One region of the Paenibacillus amylolyticus genome, then DNA from elsewhere that is predicted to be linked to it. Evidence: riboswitches for the same ligand, from Rfam matches in the RefSeq annotation. Region 1 holds a riboswitch; each other region holds the start of a gene.
What was found. Region 1 has a riboswitch for cyclic di-AMP ahead of V6668_RS10600 (C40 family peptidase). Riboswitches for the same ligand answer to the same signal wherever they lie in the genome.

Region 1 (5,538 bases):
GGCCTGAAGCATTAGACGTTTCCTATCACATGCACAATGCCATGGTAGAAGGTGATTTCCAGGCCTACGTGTGGTGGTACATCCGCAGACAGTATGGTCCGATGAAAGAGGACGGTACCATAAGCAAACGCGGGTATAATATGGCTCATTTCTCTAAATTCGTGCGTCCAGGCTACCTGCGAGTCGATGCAACGAAAAATCCGGATACAAACACATTTGTCTCAGCCTATAAAGGTGATAACAAAGTCGTCGTCGTGGCAATTAACCGTGGAACTTCAGCCACAAGCCAAAAATTCGTTCTGCAGAATGGTAATGCCTCTACTGTGTCCTCATGGATTACGGACAGCAGTCGAAATCTGGCAAGCGGAACCTCGCTTAACGTATCCAATGGAGCCTTCACGGCACAGCTCCCGCCTCAGAGCGTAACAACGTTTGTTGCCAACGTTACTGGCGGAAATAGCGGCGGGAATACAGGCAGTGGCACGACGTATGAAGCCGAGACCGGAACGTCACTTACGGAAGCTGCCATTGAAACAATCTACACCGGTTACACTGGGTCCGGGTATGTTAACTTCAATGCGATGACTGGTTCGGCCATTCAATGGAACGGCATTAATAACACGACAACAGGTACCAAAAACGTAAAGTTTCGTTATGCGCTGGAAAGCGGCACTCGGAACCTCGACATTTTTGTGAACGGAACCAAAGTCATTAGCAACGAGCCCTTTCCGGCTACGGGAAGCTGGTCCACTTGGGTTGAAAAAACAATACAGGTCCCCATGAACACGGGGACCAATACATTGAAAGTGGTTACCACCGGATCGGAAGGACCGAATATTGACAGCGTTAATGTTACCGCAGCACAATAAACGTTCCGTATGGCTGATGGAAGACATTTGCTGTACGTGCAGCTAAGCACTAACCTCTTGGATACTCATCACTAAAGTTAGTGTTATATCAAAAAATGCAAAAAAAGACTCCTTAAGCGTTAGCTTAAGGAGTCTTTTTTTTAGATGCGGTCGAGAGGACTCGAACCTCCACGGGGGTTAGCCCACACGGACCTGAACCGTGCGCGTCTGCCAATTCCGCCACGACCGCATATTGTATCTCCGTCATCCATATCGGCGACAAGAAATAATATATCATGCGTAATCTATCATGTCAACACTGAAAATAATAACAATAAAGCCCGAATCAGACGTCCATGTCGATTCGGGCTTTACCTTTAACTGCTGCTAATAGTTTGGTTCATTAATACGGAAGCATACTACAAATTACAGCTTGGAAGGCCAGTTGCCATACCATGCATAACCGCCTCTTCTTTCTTTATCAATATCACTTAATTTGTATTTAACTACCCCGTCACGACCAATAAAGATTGGTTTATCCGTTCCGATCTCATAGAAGCGTGCCCAAATTGGTGCAGCTTTGGAATCAGCGATAATTTTACTATCTCCATTAGCTCTTTCATACTTGTAACCCGTAATTTTCACTTTGTTAAACCAAGCCTCCGCTCCTTTAATGGATGCGGTAATTTTAGCGTTAGCAGGTCTGGTTTTCAGAAATTTAACAATCGTTACACTCTCTCCAGCTGTCAGCGATGGCACTTCGTAGATTCTTGCGCTCGCTGGTTTAAGAGAGCTGGAATCATGTTGTTGTCCCCATGCTGTCAGCTTACCACCTGAAACGACCTGTGTATTCAGAATCGCCTCCACACCTTTGGCAACTGAATTTTTACTGCGGTTAGCAAGTGTACTGTCGATAAATGAGAAATCACCTTTGCGTGCTGCTACTTCATCCAGCATGATCATTACATTAATCATGGCATCATCATTGTAAGTGATGTGCTTGTGGTATCCGGAGCTTTGGTAAACTTGTGGCCATCCGCCGTTTGAATACTGCATGTTGATCAAAAAGTTAATTCCTTTGATTGCAGCTGTGGAGTAACGCGGATCATTTGTCTTTTTAAATTCCTTCGCCAATCTTCTAATTTCTGAGTATGTAGCCTTGTTGTCTATCGTGGACTTTGCCCACTCTCCACTTGTCTGTTTATAATCTTTTCTCCAACCTCCATCCGGCAGCTGGTTCTTAAAAATATCAGAAATACTCGCTGTAGTACCCGACGCATCTGCAGCAGATACCGTCCCTACAGGGAGAACTGCCATTCCAACTACTGAGAACACCATCGTACATGCCAGGACAAAAGTAATTATTTTCTTCGCTTTCAAATGTAACACTCTCCTATGTTCGTTTTTATAAATCTTCCACTTCTACTTTACGTATGATATACGCCCCAAACCTCCTTTATTTGTATTTATCGCATAATAAAATCAATTTTCATCCAATATGTGGATTGGATAATCAGATAATATGCAAAAAATCGATTTTTGTCAATATATGCAACTTAATGAATATAATCTCTCTAATTCTACATAACGGGATAGTCCTTTTAACTCATGACAAACCTATTTATTTATCCAAATTCGTCTTAAACGAACCAATAATGACGTTTTTGTCATGAATGATACCCAAACTTGATCCCTTCTTTCATATAAAAACCTTAATTCCGCTAACATTGAGGTATTACGAAGGGTTTTAAATGGGTTTGACAATTACGCATTTATGCAATATAGTTTCAAATAGTTACAAAAACTTAATTATTCATTGCCGAGTTTCATGTTTGAAAACGGGGGAACCAATTTGGGTGAATTATTCTTATACATAGGAAATATAGGGAACCTTCTACCGAACCCTTAGCTAACTCCGTAGGCATCGAAGGGAGAACATTGATTTTGAAAAAACTGATTATCTCCATTTTTGGAGCAGCTGTATTATTTACATCCGGGGCAACAAGCACAGAGGCAAGCAGTATCAACTCCGTAGTGAACAACATGACAGGTATTCCTTACAAATGGGGTGGCACAACTGTAGCCGGCTTCGACTGTTCTGGTTTTATGAGATATCTTTTCAACAAATACAGCATTGAATTACCACGTACTTCGCAGCAGCAAGCCAAAGCAGGTACTCCCGTATCCAAGAGCAATGTTCGGACAGGTGATCTGGTGTTCTTTAATACAACAGGCAAAGGCATTTCACATACAGGTGTATATATCGGCGGCGGACAATTCGCTCATGCCTCCAGCAGTAAAGGTGTAAGCATCACGAAGTTATCGAATCCATACTTCAATGATCGTTATGTAACAGCACGTCGGGTAACTGGACAGTTTATGTATGATAAAATGTTAGGTAAAATGTGATTCACATACAAAAAGGCATCGGTTATTAACCGGATGCCTTTTTTGCACTTAAAAATGTATGTTGCATTGCTTACTAATGCAGCGCCTTCTGCACTCGCATCGCACCCTGAGACAGGGCATGTCCTCCACCAACAGCTCCAGCCACGGCTACGGTCTCCATAATCTCCTGATCTGTTGCTCCCTTGGCACGGGCTTCTTCTACATGGTAGAAAGTACATACCTCATTGTTGGCGAATAATCCAATGCCAAGTGCAATTAGCTGTTTTGTCTTCGCATCAATCACGCCAGGTTGGAAGCATTCTCCGGTAAACTCATGATACGACTTCACCACACCTGGCAGCACATCGCTTAATGCTCCAATCTGATCCTTGTAGGCATGAACTTTATCATTCATCAATGTCATGGCTTGTAGCACACCCTCTCGGCTATAGTTACAGATCTTCCTCACTGTACCTATCTTCTCTCCCGAGTGAGCCAATTATGCCAAGAAATCATGGTAATTCCAAACATTTAACGCTCATGGCTCTGCCATAATTATAAGCTGTTACTCACTAAGTGGACTCTGGCGCGGCTCGCTGAACAGCTGATAGCTGTAACCTCGGTCCAGCTTAACGACACGTCGATTCTGACGACGGATAAGTACCTGCTCGCCATCCCAGGCAACCACAATGCCCTTCACGTCGTTCGATTCCAGCTCGTCCCGTACGACTCTAACTTTCTCACCTGACAGACGCAGGGCGTCCAATTCTGTATCACTAATCATCTTCATGGCTCCTATATTTCAAATTTATTTACAAAAAGAGACCTAAATGAAAAGTCATTTAGGTCTCACGTGACTGTATTGGACTGTCATGTCATTCGAAATTATGTCCCGACTGAAAGTTACCGCTGCGCGTGCTCTTTGCTGTCGTTCTTCTCGAACCAAAAATCAAGCACTTTGGCGGACATCACACGTTCTTCAAGGTACTCCACTTGATGCGGTGTAAATTGTTCTTTCCAAGAGAAGGACAACTCTTCGCACAAGCCTACAATCGTCAGTAATTCTGACCAGGCAACATAGCGTTTGTACCAGAAAAATTGAGGATGTTCAATCATATAGGGATAAAGGTCATCGAATTCCGTATGTTTACAATCCAGGGCACGTTCAAAATGAACTTTCGATTCCGCCAGCTTATCATTAAAAAATTGTTCTGTTGCCGGTTGGTTCCCCATGGTGTTGCCTCCTCTCCCTAACATAACCCCATTATAAATGAAATCGGCGGTCATGCAAAGGCATAGTTCAAAAAATAGGCCCTATTCCTTTAAAATGTCACATTTCGTTATCGTCAAATTGTACTGTTCCATCGTTCAGGGAACGAATGCGTACCAAGGCTTCCACCGGAATACCCTGTTCACGAATCGTGCGTGCCCCCGCCTGAAAACTTTTCTCGACCACAACGCCGAATCCGACGAGTTCCGCACCGGAACGCTCGATAATTTTGATGACGCCACGAGCGGCATCTCCATTGGCAATGATATCATCAATGAACAAAATGCGGTCATTCTCATGAATGAACTCGCGGGATACCATAATGTCAGTTACAATTCCTTTGGTAAAGGACGGTACACGTTCACAGTAAGCATCAGGATCAGCCAGAAGTGTTTTTTTGCGACGGGCGAATACAAGGGGCACCCCAAGTTCATAGGCTGCTGCAAAAGCAACCGGAATCCCTGAGGATTCTACCGTGATTACCCGAGTTACTCCACTTTCACGAAAACGGGCAGCAAACTCACGTCCCATCTCCATCGTTAATGCAGGATCAATCTGGTGGTTCAACAGACCATCCAGCTTTAATACTTGATCCGAGATAACCACACCTTCTTGTAATATTCGTTGTTTCAATAATTCCATGATTTGACCTCCCAAGCCTATCCTATGAGGTAAAAGTATCATATATCTATCTATAAGTTCAAGCGAAATTGCCTGGGCGCTGTCCTTGAGACGCATTTCAAGCCAAAGCTCATTATCGATTGTCATGACTTTCGTGGGTCAAGCATACCTTGTACCATGGTACCCGCATGTCCAAACTATACAGGGGCCTGAGAGGGGAAACACATGAAACAGGCATTTCGGGTGCTGCAGATCGCATTTACATACATCGGAACGGTTGTCGGAGCCGGCTTCGCTACAGGGCAAGAAATTTTGCAGTTTTTTACCCAGTATGGCAAATGGGCCACCATCACCATAGGCTTATCCACCATGCTCTTTGTCTGGTTAGGTACCAAAATGATGCTGATCGCT
Region 2 (5,538 bases), 1.6 Mb from region 1:
CAGGAAGATCGTTTATCTTTGTTCAGATGATCCTCCATCAACCTCTCTGCAGTCTGCACGATTTCGTCGATCTGCATCCGCGTGATGGAATCAAAATGGATACCCATGATCACCGTAACGGTTACTTTCAGCTGCAGGGCAGCCTTTCGGGCAAGTCGCTCACACAGCTCTTGTTCCTTATGCCCAGGAATATGTACCGTCGTCCCGCTTACGCGCTCATGATCCACGTAGAACGTGGCTACGGCGCCAATATGCGCCTTTCCTCCGGTAACGAGAAAAACCTTATCCTCTCCTGCTTCAATCACTTGTAAACGTATGGATTTCAAATCATATGTACTCATATCCTATCCACCTATCCTTTTCTATATGTTATATATGGAGGAATTATGGCTATCATAAGATAAATCCGCAATGAAACTTCTCACACTGCGCATATTTTATGGAACCCCCGGGCATACCAAGGAGAACGTCATTTTGGAAAAGGAGGCCGTTATTATGCGCGTACGCCTCATTATGCTGATGGTTATCGTTATTTTTCTCGGAGGATCTCATGCTCCAGTTTCAGCGCGGGATGTTTCAAGCCCGCCAAGTGAATACGTATCAGGTTCGGATTCTGCTGGAGAAGAACAACTGACATTGGGACAGTTACGTCAAAAATATGCCGATACGTTCAAAACCAATGGTCCTTCAACAAAAAAGGTTGCACTGACTTTTGATGATGTACCTGATCCACGGTTTACTCCACAAGTGCTGGATGTATTGAAGAAATACAATGTCAGAGCTACATTCTTCATCGTGGGTAGTCGTGCTGAGAAACATCCGGATCTGGTGAAACGCATCGTTAAGGAAGGGCATATGGTTGGTAATCACAGCTACAATCATCCTGAATTCAGTAAGCTGTCGATGAATGCCTTTCGTAAACAAATTCTACATACCGGAGATATTATTCAACGTTTGGCGGGATATACGCCCAAGATGATTCGGCCACCTTATGGAGACATTAATGAAGAACAGCTGAGATGGGCTGCCAAACAACACTATAGCATTGTGAACTGGAACGTAGACTCCCTGGACTGGAAAGGCCTTTCAAAGGAACAAGTGAAAGATAACATCCTGTCTGCCGTGAAACCTGGCTCCATCGTTCTGCAACATGCTGGAGGCGGTGTAGGATCAAATCTGAACGGTACGATTGAGGCTCTGCCTGAAATTATTGAGGAACTACGTAAACGGGGATATGAACTGGTCACTTTGGACGAAATGCTGGGATTGCCAAAGGCCAAAGATTAGGATGACCGTGATAACAAATAATGAGAATATTAAAAGGGTGCTGTTCAATCGCGAATTAGCGACTGGCAGACACCCTGTTTGAATTCATTTTAAATGTTATTTTCTCTCTACTTCAGAATGTACAGCTCGATATCCTGAAAACCAAATGAGCTTACAGACTGTTTGCTACCCGGGATAAAGATATCAATCCGGTGACCCTTGATTGCACTGCCCACATCACGTGCTGTGGCTACAAAAGCTTGTTTTGGCAATCCTGGATGGCTGTGACCAGTTACCAGTACTTTAGTTCCAAGTGGAATCACACTTGGATCAACTGCAATCGTACCCAGTTCAAGGTCATTCCCGAAATAATCGACTGCACCCCAGCCTCCATTTTCAGACGGATCTGCAGAGTATGCCGTTGCTTTTACGTTCACAGCTTTGCTGTAATCGAATGTCTTACCCCAGGCTTGAACCACTTTGTTATCTGCGTTAACGTCCAAACTTGCTGTGGTAACCGTTTTGGCTGGGGTCTTGCTCTCCGTTGCCGCAGCGGCTGCAACATTGTTTGCCTTACCGGGAATCGTAATTTTCAAACCACCATAAATGTTGTAAGCCGAAATGTCGTTGTTTGCTTTAACCAACGTGTTGAGTGCTACTCCATATTGTTTTGATAAGGTGTAGAAGGTATCCCCTTCTTTGGCCACATGAACTGAATCGGCGTGAGCCGGAACGGCTTGAATGAGCATTGCTGTTGTCATTAATGCTACTGCTGTTTTGGCTATACGTTTCTTGTTAATCATGGTCTTCCTCCCTCATTGTGCCTGCGAAGTTAGTTGTCGGATTCGGATGAGGAGCCCACCCTATAGGTTATTCGTTACATTTGAAACGTTATGTACCCAATTCACCCCAAGCAGTGTGCCGTAGATCTTCCCCCTGCACAATCTGCATCGTTACATCCCCCGCACTCCCTGTCCGGAAGTTTCGGCAGAGTTCAATATATCACAATTTTGTAACCTGAACTTGTAGTAATTCTTACCAAATGGTTTTTAGCATGTAAGCATTTGTAAGAATACTGGTTAATTCAGAAAATTTGGTTGACCCGATTCCTTTACATTTGGTAACAGAATAGTTACTTTTCCGAATCCATACGTCATTATTATCCATAAAAAATAGCGTTACCGACTCGAAGTCAGTAACGCTATTTGATCACATCGTTTAGAGTACTTTCGCAAGAAAATCACGTGTACGTGAATTTTTGGGTGCTCCAAACACCTCATCAGGTGTTCCCTCTTCCACAATAACCCCGCCATCCATGAACAGGATTCGGTCTCCCACTTCACGTGCAAAACCCATCTCATGTGTTACGATGACCATCGTCATCCCGCCTTCTGCAAGACGTTTCATGACATCCAGCACTTCGCCGACCATCTCAGGGTCCAGTGCCGACGTAGGCTCGTCAAACAGCATCACATGCGGCTGCATGGCCAATGCTCTAGCAATGGCGATCCGCTGCTTCTGTCCACCAGACAGCTGATTCGGGAATGTATCTTTTTTATCGTACAAGCCCACGGTGTTAAGCAGATCAGCGGCGATTTTCTCCGCTTCCTGAGTGGATTGTTTCTTCACTCTAATTGGAGCAATCGTAATGTTTTGCTCTACCGTTTTGTGTGGGAACAGGTTGAAGTGCTGGAACACCATGCCCATTTTCTCACGAGTTGCGTTAATGTTATGCTTGGGGTCCGTGATTGACACGCCTTCAAAATCAATCTCTCCTGAGGTAGGCTGTTCCAGCAGATTCAAACAACGCAAGAAAGTACTTTTACCTGAACCGGAAGGACCGATGACCACGACAACCTCACCTTTGCCAATCGTCACGTTTATGCCCTTAAGCACATCGTTATTTCCATAAGATTTGTGTAATTGTCTAACGTCTATCACTTGCACTCAACTTCCTTTCCAGTCGTCCCAGCAGCTTGGACAAAATGAACGTCATTACAAAGTAGATGGCTGCTGCAATCAAAAATGGACTCAAGCCTTGGTACGTAATGTTCTTGACTACACTTGCCTGATACATAATATCCACCATACCGATAACTGAGATAATAGAGGATTCTTTAATGATAGTTATGAATTCATTACCGATCGCTGGTAATACAGCTTTGAAGGCTTGTGGCAATATGATATAACGCATCGCGGCGCCTCTTCCCATACCTAATGAACGCGCTGCCTCCAACTGACCACGATCCACACCTTGGATACCTGCACGGAAAATCTCCGCCAGATACGCACCACTATTAATGGAAAGCGTGATAATACCTGCCTGAAGGGCAGTGAAGTTAATGCCAAAGCTCAGGGAAAAACCATAGTAAATAATCATCAATTGTACCAGCATCGGTGTGCCACGGATCACTTCAACGTAAGCCGTACCGATCCAGCGCAAGATTGCAGCGTCATGCAAACGGAACAAACAGATGATCAATCCAATAATTACCCCGAAGATAACCCCAAGTGCAGACAACAGAAGTGTGTATCCTACACCTGTAGCATAGAAACTTTTGTACTCCCAGAATACTTGGAAAATATTTTGTGATTTGTTCGCTTTATCCGCCATCAAGAGGCTGGCGTCCGTCACCATCTGATTGATTTTATCTTCACTTTTCAGTCGCTCCAGTGTTCCATTTACTGCAGCTAGCAGCTCGGTATTACCTTTACGAATCCCAATTGCCGCTTCTGCTTGCTCTTCGTCCGGAACAGCAGCAGCAAGTCCAATGATATCGTCCAGATAACCTACAGCAACGGTATCTTCAACGATTGCCGCGTCAATGCGTTTTGTTTGCAGTTGAAGCACGATATCCGAGATTTTATCCAGCGCAGTAAGCTTCGCTCCTGGAATGCTCTGTCCGATCGTTTCCTGAATGGAGCCTTTCTGAACACCAATCTTCGCATTTTCAAGTTCTGCCATAGTTGGATATTTGTCTTTATCCACATTGCGAACCATAATCACTTGTTTTGATTTATAATAGGTGTCGGAAAAATCGATACTTTTCTTCCGCTCATCCGTCGGCGTCATACCTGAAATCACCAGATCAACACGCCCGCTCTGCAATGAAGGCAGAAGACCGTCGAAGCCCATATCCTCAATCACAAGCTCAGCGCCAAGATCTTTGGCAATCTCTTTGGCGATCTCAATATCGAAGCCGACGATTTCATCTTTGCCATTAATCACTTTATGGAATTCATATGGTGCAAAATCGGCACTTGTACCGAGCACCAGCTTTTTACTGCTTGAATTATCTGTAGTTCCACTTGCAAGTGCCACAGGAACGGCAGTCGTCAGCAGAATAACAAAGGTCAACAGCATCATGGTGTAACGACTTATTAATTTCAACCTTTTTCTCTCCCCTTACAATACTTTGTATGCTTCTCATGTTGATGACTGAGTCATTATAAAGTACAATGCATGATTATGCAATGCATTTTGACAATACAAATCTTGACTTGTTTCTGAAAAAAATAAAGCAAACATGATATAATCAATGAATTATTTTCATTTTTGCATAAGGAGTTTACTAATGACAGCTAACAAATCACAATTTCTGACGGTTATTGATCAATATGCTTCCCGTTTTAAAGCCATTTCATCATATATCGGTGCCAACCCCGAACTGGGAAATGAAGAGTATCTCGCTTCTGCCCGTTTGAAAGAAGAACTGCTCTTCCACGGTTTCACTGTAGAGGCTCCAATCCTCGGTCTGGAGACAGCCTTTATCGGAACCTATTCAGCCGCCAAACCCGGCCCTACCATTGCTTTATTGTGCGAATATGACGCCTTGCCGGAGATCGGTCACGCTTGTGGTCACCATCTGATCTGTATGATGAGTCTTGGGGCCGCTGTTGGGCTAAAATCTATTCTGGATGAAGTAGGTGGAACCATTAAAGTGTTTGGTACCCCCGCTGAAGAGACACGTGGTGCCAAAGTTCCGATGGCTGAAGCAGGTTTGTTCGATGACTGTGATGTCGCTCTCATGGCGCATCCATATTATGCCTACGAAAAGTCAGGCAGCTCGCTGGCTATTGATGCAGTGCAATTTGAATTCCATGGCCGATCTTCACATGCTGCTGCAAGTCCGCACGAAGGCATTAATGCACTTGATGCCGTCATTCAAACGTACAACGGAATCAATGCATTCCGGCAACAAGTGAAAAGCACCGTGCGCATTCATGGTGTGATCAACAACGGAGGTCAGGCAGCAAATATCATTCCTGACT
Region 3 (5,538 bases), 2.2 Mb from region 1:
AAGATCGCATCACGTATAAATTAACTCACACATCCCCCGTATCCTGGGCCATGACCGATCCCCTGTACTCGATCGTGCTGGAGAACCGCCATATGAACAATTTCCTGAAATCCGGACTGGATGAGCAGACGAAGTCCCGCTGGAGCATGAGTGTAACCAAACTAATAGAAGCCATATTCGGAGGTCTGTCATGGTGAGGTGGAAACGGTGAAAGCGAAAATACGTGAAGGCTGGTTTCTCGTCCGTCAGCATATGTTCATTGCCGCACTCTTATTTCTCTATCAACTCATTTGGGGATATTTCTTCTATCGAATGGTACAATCGGCCGTCATCCCACTGCTCCTTCGCTATCCAGATGCTGATGCCGGTGAGCTGAGTACACTTTTGTTCAAAATGGAAAGTCAACTTAACCTGTCTACCCATCCGGAGGTTCATCGTTATCTATGGATTCTCGGGGGCATGCTGCTGGTTCGCATGTTGATCAGCCCCCTCATTCAGGCAGGACTGCTCTACTCACTTCAGCACTTTAATTCTACAGAAGAGCGCATTCCCTTTGTCCGCGGAATCAAAAATCTGTGGAAACCGATGCTGCTGCTCCACACCATACGTACATTATTGATACTTCTGCCCGCCTACTGGCTCATACCGAAGCTCTACTCGATTCTCATGGACGGATTTCATTCCCTTCAATTACTTTTACCTGGCATACCTTATGTTGCTGCCTGGATTGTATATGGTTGGATCATCCACCATGTCATACTCTATATGCAGTTCGGTGTTTCGGCACCAGAAGGAGAAGGCGGGGCTCACGGTACCCTCAAAGCACTCTGGATTGCACTGCGTCATCTCATCGCTGTAATCGGCATTGCATTACTGCTGGGCGGAGTACACCTGCTCGTCTTTGGGGCATTCACTACAGCCTCATGGTTATTAACTGGACTGACCGGACTTATACTACAACAGACGTATCCACTTGCCAGATGTCTATTGAGTCTGTGGAAAATATGCAGCCATTTCCGATTATGGCAGTCCAAAATATCCAAAGGCGAGAGCAGATAGTTTAAAAATTGTTACCATCACATGTTAAACTCATGGCCTAATATGTACTTATAAATAGGCAAACCTCAACCTTTCCCCGTCAAAGGTCGAGGTTTTTTTTGCTAAATTTGTTGCTAAACGTTGCCAAAGCCGTACTCCTCTGTTACAATAATCGCAGTGAGTTTTTAGTAACAACTTTGTAATCTTTACATTCATATTTGTAACTACTTAAAATTAAATCGTCATTTCTTGATTTCGCAGGTGCATAACTAGCATAGCCAAATTCCTGGCACCTGGGAAGCGGGGGAACCAGTTATGGGTGAATTGATCTTGCTACAGAGGGATCATAGGGGACCTTCAACCGAATCCTTAAGCTAACCTCGCAGGCATTGGAAGGGGAATATCTCTTGTTCAAGAAGAAATTAACCGCAGCTGTACTTAGCATCACATTCGCTTTATCGCTTGGTGCAGGTAGCGCATTCGCAGATTCAAAGATGGACACAGTAATTGATTCAGCAATGGGAACTACATACAAAAGTGGGGGAACAACGCTTAACGGCTTTGATTGCTCCGGATTTACCCGGTATGTATTCGACAAGTTGGGTATTGATTTGGCACGCCAATCCAGTTCCCAATTCGACATGGGCGATTCCGTATCCCGCATGGAGATGAGAGCTGGCGATCTGGTGTTCTTTAATACAACAGGTAAAGGCGTGTCCCATGTAGGAATCTTTGTAGGGGATGGAAAGTTCGCACACTCCTCTTCTTCCAAAGGCGTTACGATCAGTGCATTGAGTGAAAACTATTGGGCCAATCGTTATGTTGGCGCAAAACGGATTATGAGCACGGACGCATATGAATCACTGGCCCTTGACTAGGGACAAGCTGAGCAACATGATGCTGTAACCATTAACCATATTGGAACGAAGCAAGAAGCATAACAGAACCGCCCGGTACATTCTCCGCAGGAATGTATCCGGCGGTTTTTTTGTGCTTCAATCCTTATTCATGTTGCAAGTTATACTCGGGGCATATCCTGCGACATCAACAGGTTCATTTTGCGTTCGTTCGTCCGTGCCCTTATGATGTTTTTACCCATCCCGTTATAATATAAACGAAATTACCGGAACTTTTGTTTCATTTTTTTTCTTGGGAAGGAAGACTTGCTAAATGAACATCTCTTTTGTAGAGTGGACAAAGAGTTCTGTTTCAAGGAAAGGAGCATGCAGGTGTATGAAGGAAACCCCTGTGACGTTTCACGTTGTACCCATGCGAGAAGAACATGCGGAGCTTATCTGCAGTTGGCAGTATGATCCGCCTTACAATATCTACAGCTGGCTCCCCTGGGAGCAGATGAAAGCTCTGGAAGTGGAATTCGGAGATGCACAGCTGCGGCAGGAGCAATATGCGATCGTCCTGGATCAGAACGATCGTATATGTGGGTTTGCTCAATACTTCCCACTTCAAGGGGTAACCCGGATTGGCCTTGGCATGCATCCAGAGCTGTGTGGTCAGGGTCAAGGGACAGCTTTTGTCACTGCCATTGTACAAGAAGCTATTCGCCGAAATCCCACGAATGAGATTGATCTGGAAGTACTCACTTGGAATGCTCGTGCCATTCAAGTCTATCTGAAGAGTGGATTTGTCACCCAGGATACATACGAACGACAGACCCCCAGCGGCTTGAAGCCCTTTCACTGTATGGTTTATGAAGGGCCTCGCGGTTAGAATCCATTGCAAAACAACCAAATTTGCCCCTTGTTATGTGATTAGTTCAAAAAATTCCCACAAAATGCTATGATGTCAGTACAGGTTCCGTTATAATGATATGGATAGTTTCAGGTTAGATGATCTTTCATTCTGGAGGGGACATAAGGGATGCACAAATGGATCATGAGCGGAGTATTTTTTGCAGCATGCGCTTTAGCTATTGTTTTAATGTTTACGCTTCCAGGGAAAGAAGAAGTAGCTGAAGAAGCCAAGCCAACCATGCCGGAAGTAACATTGGATGCCGGACAAGCTGAAGCACTGGTCAAAGCCAATTGTATCTCCTGTCACGGGGATCAGCTTCAAGGTGGCGTAGGACCTGCTCTGGCCAACATCGGCAGCCAGGATGATCTGGAGAAGATCTATTCTACGATTGTCAAAGGTAAAGGTGGTATGCCTTCCTTCAAGGGCAAACTGCAGGACGAAGAGATTGCAAATATCGCCATGTGGCTGTCAGAGAAGAAATAATCTCTGCACACGCATAACAAAGAGGCGCTTAATCCCCTTTTCGGAGAATAAGAGCCTCTTTGTTATATCAATTATTAAGCCTCTGCGGCATGCTCAGCCAGGAAGGCCTCAACTTCACGTGCGGACGGCATCCCGGACTGGGCGCCGAGCTTTGTCACGGATAACGCGGCCGCACCCATGGCGAAGCCTACGGCCGCGTCCAAAGTCTCACCGCGCGCGAGGGCTACTGCCAGCGCGCCGTTGAAGCAATCGCCAGCGCCGGTCGTATCGACGGCGCTTACGGCGTAGCCGGGCGCACGGCACGCGCCGGCACGCCCTGCTTGTACGCGGCCACCAGGCGCCGCCGCGTAGACAGCCCCCTCGGGGCCGAGCGTCGTGACGACAGCGGCCCCGAGGGATGCGGCGAGCTCTGCGACCGCCGCATCCAGGTCTTCCGGCCGGAGATGATCCCGGCCGGTAAGCACGGCAAGCTCACTGCGGTTTGGCGTGACAACGTCGACGCACCGCAGGAGCTCCTGGGGCAGACCCGGCACCGCGGGAGCCGGGTTGAGCACCACCAGTGCGCTGCCTTCAGCCGCCAGTTGGGCGGCGCGGGTAACCGCTGGCAGCGGGATCTCCAGCTGTAGCAGCACCGCTGCGGCTGCAGTCAGGCTTTTAACCGTATCCGCCTCTTCCAGCATTTCAGGCGCCACTTGCCCATTCGCACCAGGAATAACAATAATCCGGTTGTCTCCCCGAGAAAGCCAGATGGAAGCCGTCCCTGTAACCGTGTCTTCCAATATGCGAACCCGCGAGGCATCTGCACCACTTTCCGTCAGACTGTGCAGCAGACGTTCGCCAAAACCGTCCGATCCCACCGCACCAATCATCGTAGTCTGTCCACCCAGACGCGCAGCAGCAACAGCCTGGTTCGCCCCTTTGCCACCAGCGAGATAATGCAGCTCCTCACCGCTCACCGTCTCTCCCTCTTCCGGAATCGTGTCTGTCTTCACTACAAGATCCATATTGAGACTGCCTACGACAGCAATAAGAGGTTGTTTCTGATTATAGTCTGACATGTATGGTTCACTCACTTCTGGCCGCGTGATAATAACCAACCTCGTTATTGCGACCTCATTTTGTCATAAGCTTCGTTATATTGCCCTGCTTCCTTGATATCTACAGATGTAATACCACCCGCATCCCATGATGTGAGACGCAGCGTAACCGTTGTATAATCAATCGTAATAAAAGGATGATGATTGAATGCTTCCGAGATCGCAGCGACCTCATCCACAAATGCAATCCCTTTCATGTAGTTGGAGAACACGAATTTACGTACAATCCACCGTCCCTCTTCCAGTTCCCAGCCTTCCAGCCTTCCCAGATGAGCTTCGACTTCCTCTTGCGAAAAAACCATGCGTTATCTTCCTCCCCATAGGGTGGTACATTACAGACATGCGTCCGTATAACCACCGACACCTTCGGCGCTATCAACAGCAACCTCAAAGGCCAGGCTCACCGCCATGCGGTTGGCCCATTTCACGACTAACATCTTACCACGGACAAGCTTCAAAATCCAATCAACTACATGGCATAGAACCAATAACCATAAGGCTTTGAGGGGAATTCCAATTCCATTTACACCCCTGAAAATGCATGTAAACACACTAAATTAAAGGTACAAATGTCAACTCTTCTTCCCCGATCAAAATATGAATGCGGTGCTGTTCCTTATCATGGATGACCACGCCACTTCCAACCGGAATAACGGACTCCTCGCCCAGCGCATAGAACAAATCCTCCGCCAATGCCTCATCCACTTCAAGTTGGTCAGATGCAGCCAGTCTCCCCCACTCTTCCGCGTCCATTTCAAAGAAAACATACCGATCCGGTATGCGTCCGATTGCCGTTGTCAGATCTGTCAAAATTCCTTCATAATCCCGTCCATGCTTTACGCCCATTGGCTTTTCACTCCTATTCGGCCCCTAAGGAGCGGATTTGATCTTATTATACCTGAAAATAGCCCTTAAAAAAAAAGGCCTTCTGGTCGATAAATACATATATGACCGTTTTAACTGTTTTAGCAACCGTAAGGAATGCCTAACATTGAACGGATTGCGGCCAAAAATTCGTCCGGAAGCCCGAACACAGCCGCTTGAAAGGATTCAATTTTATCTCATGGATGAGGTGTATGATGAACATTTCAACGATTATTGGACTAATTTTGGGGCTGGTCTCCCTTGTATTTGGTATGTTCTTGAAGGGTGCGCCCTTAATCAACCT
Region 4 (5,538 bases), 700 kb from region 1:
CAATTGCCGTTTGCTGTAATTCCCCTGGTGATGTTCACGAGTGATAAAAAAAGCATGGGTGCATTCGCCAACAAATTGTGGCTCAAAATCATCTCATGGGTCATTGCCGCGATTATCGTTGTGCTGAATGTATATCTGATCATTCAGACGATTCGGTTATTCTAATCTCATTTTAATTGGCTAAATACTAAAAAGGCTGATCAACTCCGGTATTTTATACCCAGTTGATCAGCCTTTATTGTTGCAATACAGCAACATGTTTCCTTTTATAGTAAAACTCAAACTCCAATAAACAACCATCTGCATCTAATCCTGATTTGGTATCAATAACGGCAAGAGTTGATCCAATGAATCAACGGTCCAATCCGCACGTTTGTCATCCGATAGTTCTGGCTGGAATCTTCCGTAACCCTGCATAATTCGAATCGTACGCATGCCCAGCTTCCGAGCAGGTATAATGTCGTTATCGATCCGATCGCCGATCATGACGGCTTCCTCCGGTTCACAACCGGCCTGCTTCAAGGCCACAGCGTATAACTCAGGGTCTGGCTTAGACACTCCTTCTTCAGCCGAACATGCCAGAACATCAACATACTTCCGCAAGCCATAGCTTTCCAGTCTCTCTTCCGTTCCAGGACTCTGATTGGCAATAATGCCAATGCGATAATGCCGTGACAACTGCTGAAGAACGGAATCCGCTGAAGGAAAAGGACGTTCAAGATCTTTTTGAAACTTCAGCTTGTCCTGAATCTGTTTCTGATGCCCCTCGTCTTCAACGAATGTGCGAATCGCCACTCTCATAGGCCATTGCTCATATTTTCGGTAACAACTCGCGAACAGTTCGCGTACCGCCTCAATTGTCACCGGATACCCCAAAGCACAAGCTTCACGGACAAACTGTCCGATAATATCATCAACCGGCTCCCATTCATCCACCAGCGTATCTCCAACATCAAAAAACAACCATTTCAATCCACCTACATCCGGCACGCCAATTCCTCCTTGTAAGCATAAAAAAGAAGACTCACCATCCTGCATGAGTCTCCTCAAACTTCCGTTTATCGATACATTCAATTATAACAGGCACCTTACACCTGAGCAATCACAAGCTATGGCATTAACCATTGAGGAGAAAGCCAACTTCCCCATTGAGCGAATATACAATCCGGTCTGCGCCCATGCCCCGATAGATGCCCTTAGGATGACTCTGCTCCGTAATGACGCACAGGGATTTCGATGTCCATGAACGGCAGATCTGTAAATAACGACAGGTCAGATTCAGGCTGTTCTCGAAAATAAACACGTTGCCTACGCTGCCCTGCGGCAAAAACCATTTTTGAGCTGCAGCCGTATTCATGCGAATGACATGTTCTACTCCGATTCTACGGAGTCTTCGCTCTTCCCCTGCACTGTTGGTTAGAACGGCAAACGGCATTTTTTTGTACATCAGCAATTTGATAAATTTACGTCCTGCTTCATTTGGAGCAGTCACTAAGATCATCTCAGTATCCATCATTCGTTCCTCCCTTGGCGTGAAAAGACAACAAAAAAGAAGCGTGGGGGACCAAGGCCTCCCGAACGCTTCTTAAATAACCCATGGCGAAAACACCATGAACCAGCGTACGGCTTGTTGCCTCTCCCTTTAACGCTTACGAGGTTAGCTGACGGATTCGGGCGCGAGAGTCGCCCTATTTCCGGCTGTCACCGGAAAATTCACCCCATGAATGCCCACTGTCCTGGACAGCGCATTCCGTTGGTTCCCCCGTTTCCCATTCATTAATGAATGGAAACTCAGCGATTAAAACATCGTTCGTATATCTTAAGGTAAGATCGAGCGATATTATCGTTTGTTTCGTTTTTCAAGTACAATTTAGTTTAAATTGAAATTACGTTATGAATCATACACCCGTGCCATGTCGGTGTAAAGTCCGCCCAGATCACCAAATCGGCAGATTTTTGCCAATTCCTATCCATAATAACGCTTACAACAAAGTTATACTCTATCTATCTCTTCAAGGCTATCTAATTCTCACTCTGGCGTAAATCACTTCGCAATTCATTCACGTATTCTGCACAACTTGCCTGTTTTGATTCTTTTAACACCATATTAGTTTTGCAATATTTAATTGCAACCAATATAATAGAAGATATAAGAGTAAATAAATGGAGGCGATTTAGATGACAGTCTACGATTACAAAGTGAATACCCTTCGCGGTCAAGAAGTTGAAATGTCCGACTACCGTGACAAAGTGCTCCTGATTGTGAATACGGCAAGCTCATGCGGCCTTACCCCTCAATTCAAAGGTCTGCAAGAATTGCAAGACAAATTTCAAGATGCTCCATTTGAAGTTCTTGGTTTCCCAAGCAACCAGTTTGCACAGGAAAAAGGATCTTCCGACGATATTGCCGAGTTCTGTCAGATGAATTATGGCGTGAGCTTCCCCATGTTTGAGAAAATTGATGTGAACGGTTCAAGCGCTCACCCTCTTTTCCAACACCTTAGCACAGAAGCTCCTGGCCTGCTCGGCTCCAAAGCAATCAAATGGAATTTCACCAAATTCCTGGTGAATCAGAACGGACAGGTCATTAAACGTTATGCTCCCAAAACAACACCGGACAAGATTGAAGAAGATATCAAGAATTTGCTGCAAAAATAATACACAGGCCACCCGTAGCCGGTAGGTAGAGCAACATTCCTCCGGTAATGGATGGCCTTTTTTCAACCCAGATGTCATACTGTTCGAAAAAGACAAAAAAAGCAGCTTCCCATTAATGGAAAGCTGCTTTTTAATCGTTCATATGATGCGGTCGAGAGGACTCGAACCTCCACGGGCATACGCCCACTACCCCCTCAAGATAGCGTGTCTGCCATTCCACCACGACCGCATGTCGTAAATAATCGGCAACAGAATTGATTATACCGGGTTCAGAACTAAAAGTAAAGTATTTTTTAATACTTCTTTTTCAGCTAGGCATTTTCATCAAAAATCGCATAATCTCGTCATCATTACCCATGAACTGCATATGATTAGATTTGATCCCCTCTCTTTAGGTAAGAGCCGATCTTGTTGGTTCATTTATATATAGTCCTTCCTTATATATAGTCCTCCCTGCACTTCGCAAAATAAATAACACAATAAGTTATATAAAATAACACAAATATTAAATCCCAGATTTAATCCATTAAATTTCACGGATACTATTGACAAAAAGCGGACATTCATGGGATGATAACTATCATATAATTCGGATTTCTAAACACAAAGCAAACAAAAAGGAACATAAATGTTACTTTAAGTGACATTAAACGAACACAGGAGGCGAATGATTGTGAACCGTGGGAATAAGCTGCTCGATTATGTCAAACTGCTTGATTCCTCTATTCAGGTTGGAGGGTTCACCCATTCCTTCGGCATGGATATCCATATCAGGGAGGGTACCATTCGTAATGCTGAAGATCTCGAATCATTCATGCGTTGTCAGTTGCATCCGAGCATCGTTCGTCTTGAAGGTATGGCTATCAAAGGCATCTATACCGCAACAGATCACAAGGATACATGGCGGATAGCTCTGATCGACAAGCTCGTCCATGTTCAGCGAACCCCTGGAGATCTCAGAGAACAAGCTGCCGCCATGGGTAAACGATTGATCAGACTCGCACGCGCTCTGCACCCCTGGATTGAATTCAGCCAGCTCGAACAGATCTTTGCCAAATATGATTCGGTTGGCTGCCTCTCCACTGTTCACGCCTGGATTAACCACCACCTCGACATCCCGGTCGAGGAGGCGGTCCTTGGTTACCTGCATTCAGCCATGAATGCCTGCATAACCGAAGCCTCCAAAGTCATTCCCCTGAACAACGATACAACCAAGGATCTGATGGTCCGCCTGGCCACAGATCTGGAGAATGAATGGAAGACCGTCAGCGCCTCGGCTGCGGATGGACTGGCACAGCCAACCTCGATGTCCATGAAATCGTTTTTCCCCAGTTTCCATATGCTCGGAGCTGGACTTCATGCCTACAGGGCCTAATCCTCTTCCTCCTCATACCTGCTCCCCTTCATTCAAACAAACTAAAAAACACGCGGCAACCTCCTTGCCGACGTGTTTTTTGTCATTTTATTTGTTTTATTTACGTGTTTACGCCATTTATAATCACAAAATACACTTTTTTCCGTCTTTTTTAATTGTTAGATGACGAATTTACGTATATAATGAAACATACAGCTCGCATTTCTATATAATCTACATGAAGAAAGAGCGGCTGAATACTACATTCTAACCAGGGGTGAACCCTTTTGAACAAGAAAAAACCAGTTACTCCGTTCGGATGGGCCATCAAACGACGGCTAACCGAACTTCAAGTGGACCAGAAGACCTTTTGTGAACAGCATGGCATCCCACCCTATCGTTTATCCAATCTTATTCACGGCACACGCAAAGCAACCCGATTCAGACACCTGGTCGCTGATATTTTGGATATTCCAGATGAACTGAGATAAGATTTCTGCCAAAGGAGGGTCTCATCCATGAGACATGTTACATCCGATCTGGAGAGGCTGTCGTTCCAGTCCATACGTCACCAGCTCATCATTGTTGATGACAATTGGATTATCCAAAGTTGTAACCGTGCCTGGCAACAGGGACTTGGTCAATGCTCACCAAACCCGGATATACACAGTAGTCATAGACACTACCTGCACCTGACGGAAGCCTGGGCAAAACGAGGCAAGAACGCTAACATGGCACTTGTCGCACAGAATTTGAAAGAACGCGGAATACCCTTTAATCAAAATCATACATATGACATCTGCGTGTATACTGTATACAACGAAAAGAGGTGGTTTCGTGTAGAACTCACCCCTCTATCTTATTCAAATTCAATTCTGGATACCGATCTCGCTTTAATTGCACACATGGATATTACCGAACAAAGAAAGACAGAACACCAATTGAAGAAAGCATTGTCTGAAGTGCGCACATTGCGCGGACTGCTGCCTATTTGCGCTGTCTGCAAACAAATCAAGGACGAAGAGGAACACTGGAACTCCGTTGAGAGTTATCTGGAGAAGCATACCCACGCCGAATTCACGCATGACATCTGTCCGGAATGCATCCGGCGGTTATATCCGAAATACTCGAATATCCTGGACAAGCGCTCCTAAAACCTTTCTCCACTGGCCGACTAACTACAACTATACGGAGAGATGATGTTCAAACTGCGACATATCCAGTTCTTGCGGTGTCCCATGCAGGGTTATGGTTCCTTTGTCCATGATATAGATGTAATCTGCGGCACTTCGTACAAAATCAATACTCTGCTCTACCAGCAGAACCGAGAGGTCCCCCTTTGCCTTGAGCTGCAAAATAACCTGCCGAATGTCCTCCACGATAGAAGGCTGGATGCCTTCTGTCGGCTCATCCAGTAGCAACAACCCCGGACGCGAAGCCAATGCCCGGGCGAATGCCAACTGCTGCTGCTGTCCACCACTCAGATCCCCGCCCTGCCGTCCATACATCGTAGCAAGCACCGGGAA

Region 2: another riboswitch for cyclic di-AMP. It lies ahead of V6668_RS17520 (3D domain-containing protein); the one in region 1 lies ahead of V6668_RS10600 (C40 family peptidase).
Region 3: another riboswitch for cyclic di-AMP. It lies ahead of V6668_RS00530 (C40 family peptidase); the one in region 1 lies ahead of V6668_RS10600 (C40 family peptidase).
Region 4: another riboswitch for cyclic di-AMP. It lies ahead of V6668_RS07255 (hypothetical protein); the one in region 1 lies ahead of V6668_RS10600 (C40 family peptidase).

What each region holds. Positions count from the first base shown of each region.
Region 1 covers NZ_CP145892.1:2,328,683-2,334,220, reverse strand. The annotation lists gene V6668_RS10615 (carbohydrate-binding protein) at 1-869, shown strand, start outside; tRNA gene V6668_RS10610 (tRNA-Leu) at 1,015-1,098, opposite strand; gene pelA (pectate lyase) at 1,275-2,237, opposite strand; cyclic di-AMP (ydaO/yuaA leader) riboswitch at 2,656-2,787, shown strand; gene V6668_RS10600 (C40 family peptidase) at 2,793-3,257, shown strand; gene V6668_RS10595 (carboxymuconolactone decarboxylase family protein) at 3,331-3,660, opposite strand; gene V6668_RS10590 (hypothetical protein) at 3,802-4,020, opposite strand; gene V6668_RS10585 (hypothetical protein) at 4,140-4,469, opposite strand; gene V6668_RS10580 (xanthine phosphoribosyltransferase) at 4,567-5,148, opposite strand; gene V6668_RS10575 (hypothetical protein) at 5,353-5,538, shown strand, end outside.
Region 2 covers NZ_CP145892.1:3,945,963-3,951,500, forward strand. The annotation lists gene V6668_RS17510 (hypothetical protein) at 1-341, opposite strand, end outside; gene V6668_RS17515 (polysaccharide deacetylase family protein) at 496-1,287, shown strand; gene V6668_RS17520 (3D domain-containing protein) at 1,395-2,069, opposite strand; cyclic di-AMP (ydaO/yuaA leader) riboswitch at 2,072-2,266, opposite strand; gene V6668_RS17525 (amino acid ABC transporter ATP-binding protein) at 2,485-3,207, opposite strand; gene V6668_RS17530 (ABC transporter permease subunit) at 3,194-4,657, opposite strand; gene V6668_RS17535 (M20 family metallopeptidase) at 4,842-5,538, shown strand, end outside.
Region 3 covers NZ_CP145892.1:105,807-111,344, reverse strand. The annotation lists gene V6668_RS00540 (M1 family metallopeptidase) at 1-197, shown strand, start outside; gene V6668_RS00535 (hypothetical protein) at 208-1,059, shown strand; cyclic di-AMP (ydaO/yuaA leader) riboswitch at 1,305-1,442, shown strand; gene V6668_RS00530 (C40 family peptidase) at 1,446-1,916, shown strand; gene V6668_RS00525 (GNAT family N-acetyltransferase) at 2,272-2,766, shown strand; gene V6668_RS00520 (c-type cytochrome) at 2,917-3,273, shown strand; gene rbsK (ribokinase) at 3,348-4,331, opposite strand; gene V6668_RS00510 (4a-hydroxytetrahydrobiopterin dehydratase) at 4,376-4,672, opposite strand; gene V6668_RS00505 (hypothetical protein) at 4,703-4,858, opposite strand; gene V6668_RS00500 (hypothetical protein) at 4,923-5,216, opposite strand; gene motA (flagellar motor stator protein MotA) at 5,450-5,538, shown strand, end outside.
Region 4 covers NZ_CP145892.1:1,630,901-1,636,438, reverse strand. The annotation lists gene V6668_RS07265 (Nramp family divalent metal transporter) at 1-165, shown strand, start outside; gene V6668_RS07260 (HAD family hydrolase) at 307-990, opposite strand; gene V6668_RS07255 (hypothetical protein) at 1,118-1,516, opposite strand; cyclic di-AMP (ydaO/yuaA leader) riboswitch at 1,632-1,807, opposite strand; gene V6668_RS07250 (glutathione peroxidase) at 2,179-2,658, shown strand; tRNA gene V6668_RS07245 (tRNA-Leu) at 2,805-2,887, opposite strand; gene V6668_RS07240 (urease accessory protein UreF) at 3,332-4,033, shown strand; gene V6668_RS07235 (hypothetical protein) at 4,300-4,503, shown strand; gene V6668_RS07230 (hypothetical protein) at 4,531-5,166, shown strand; gene urtE (urea ABC transporter ATP-binding subunit UrtE) at 5,197-5,538, opposite strand, start outside.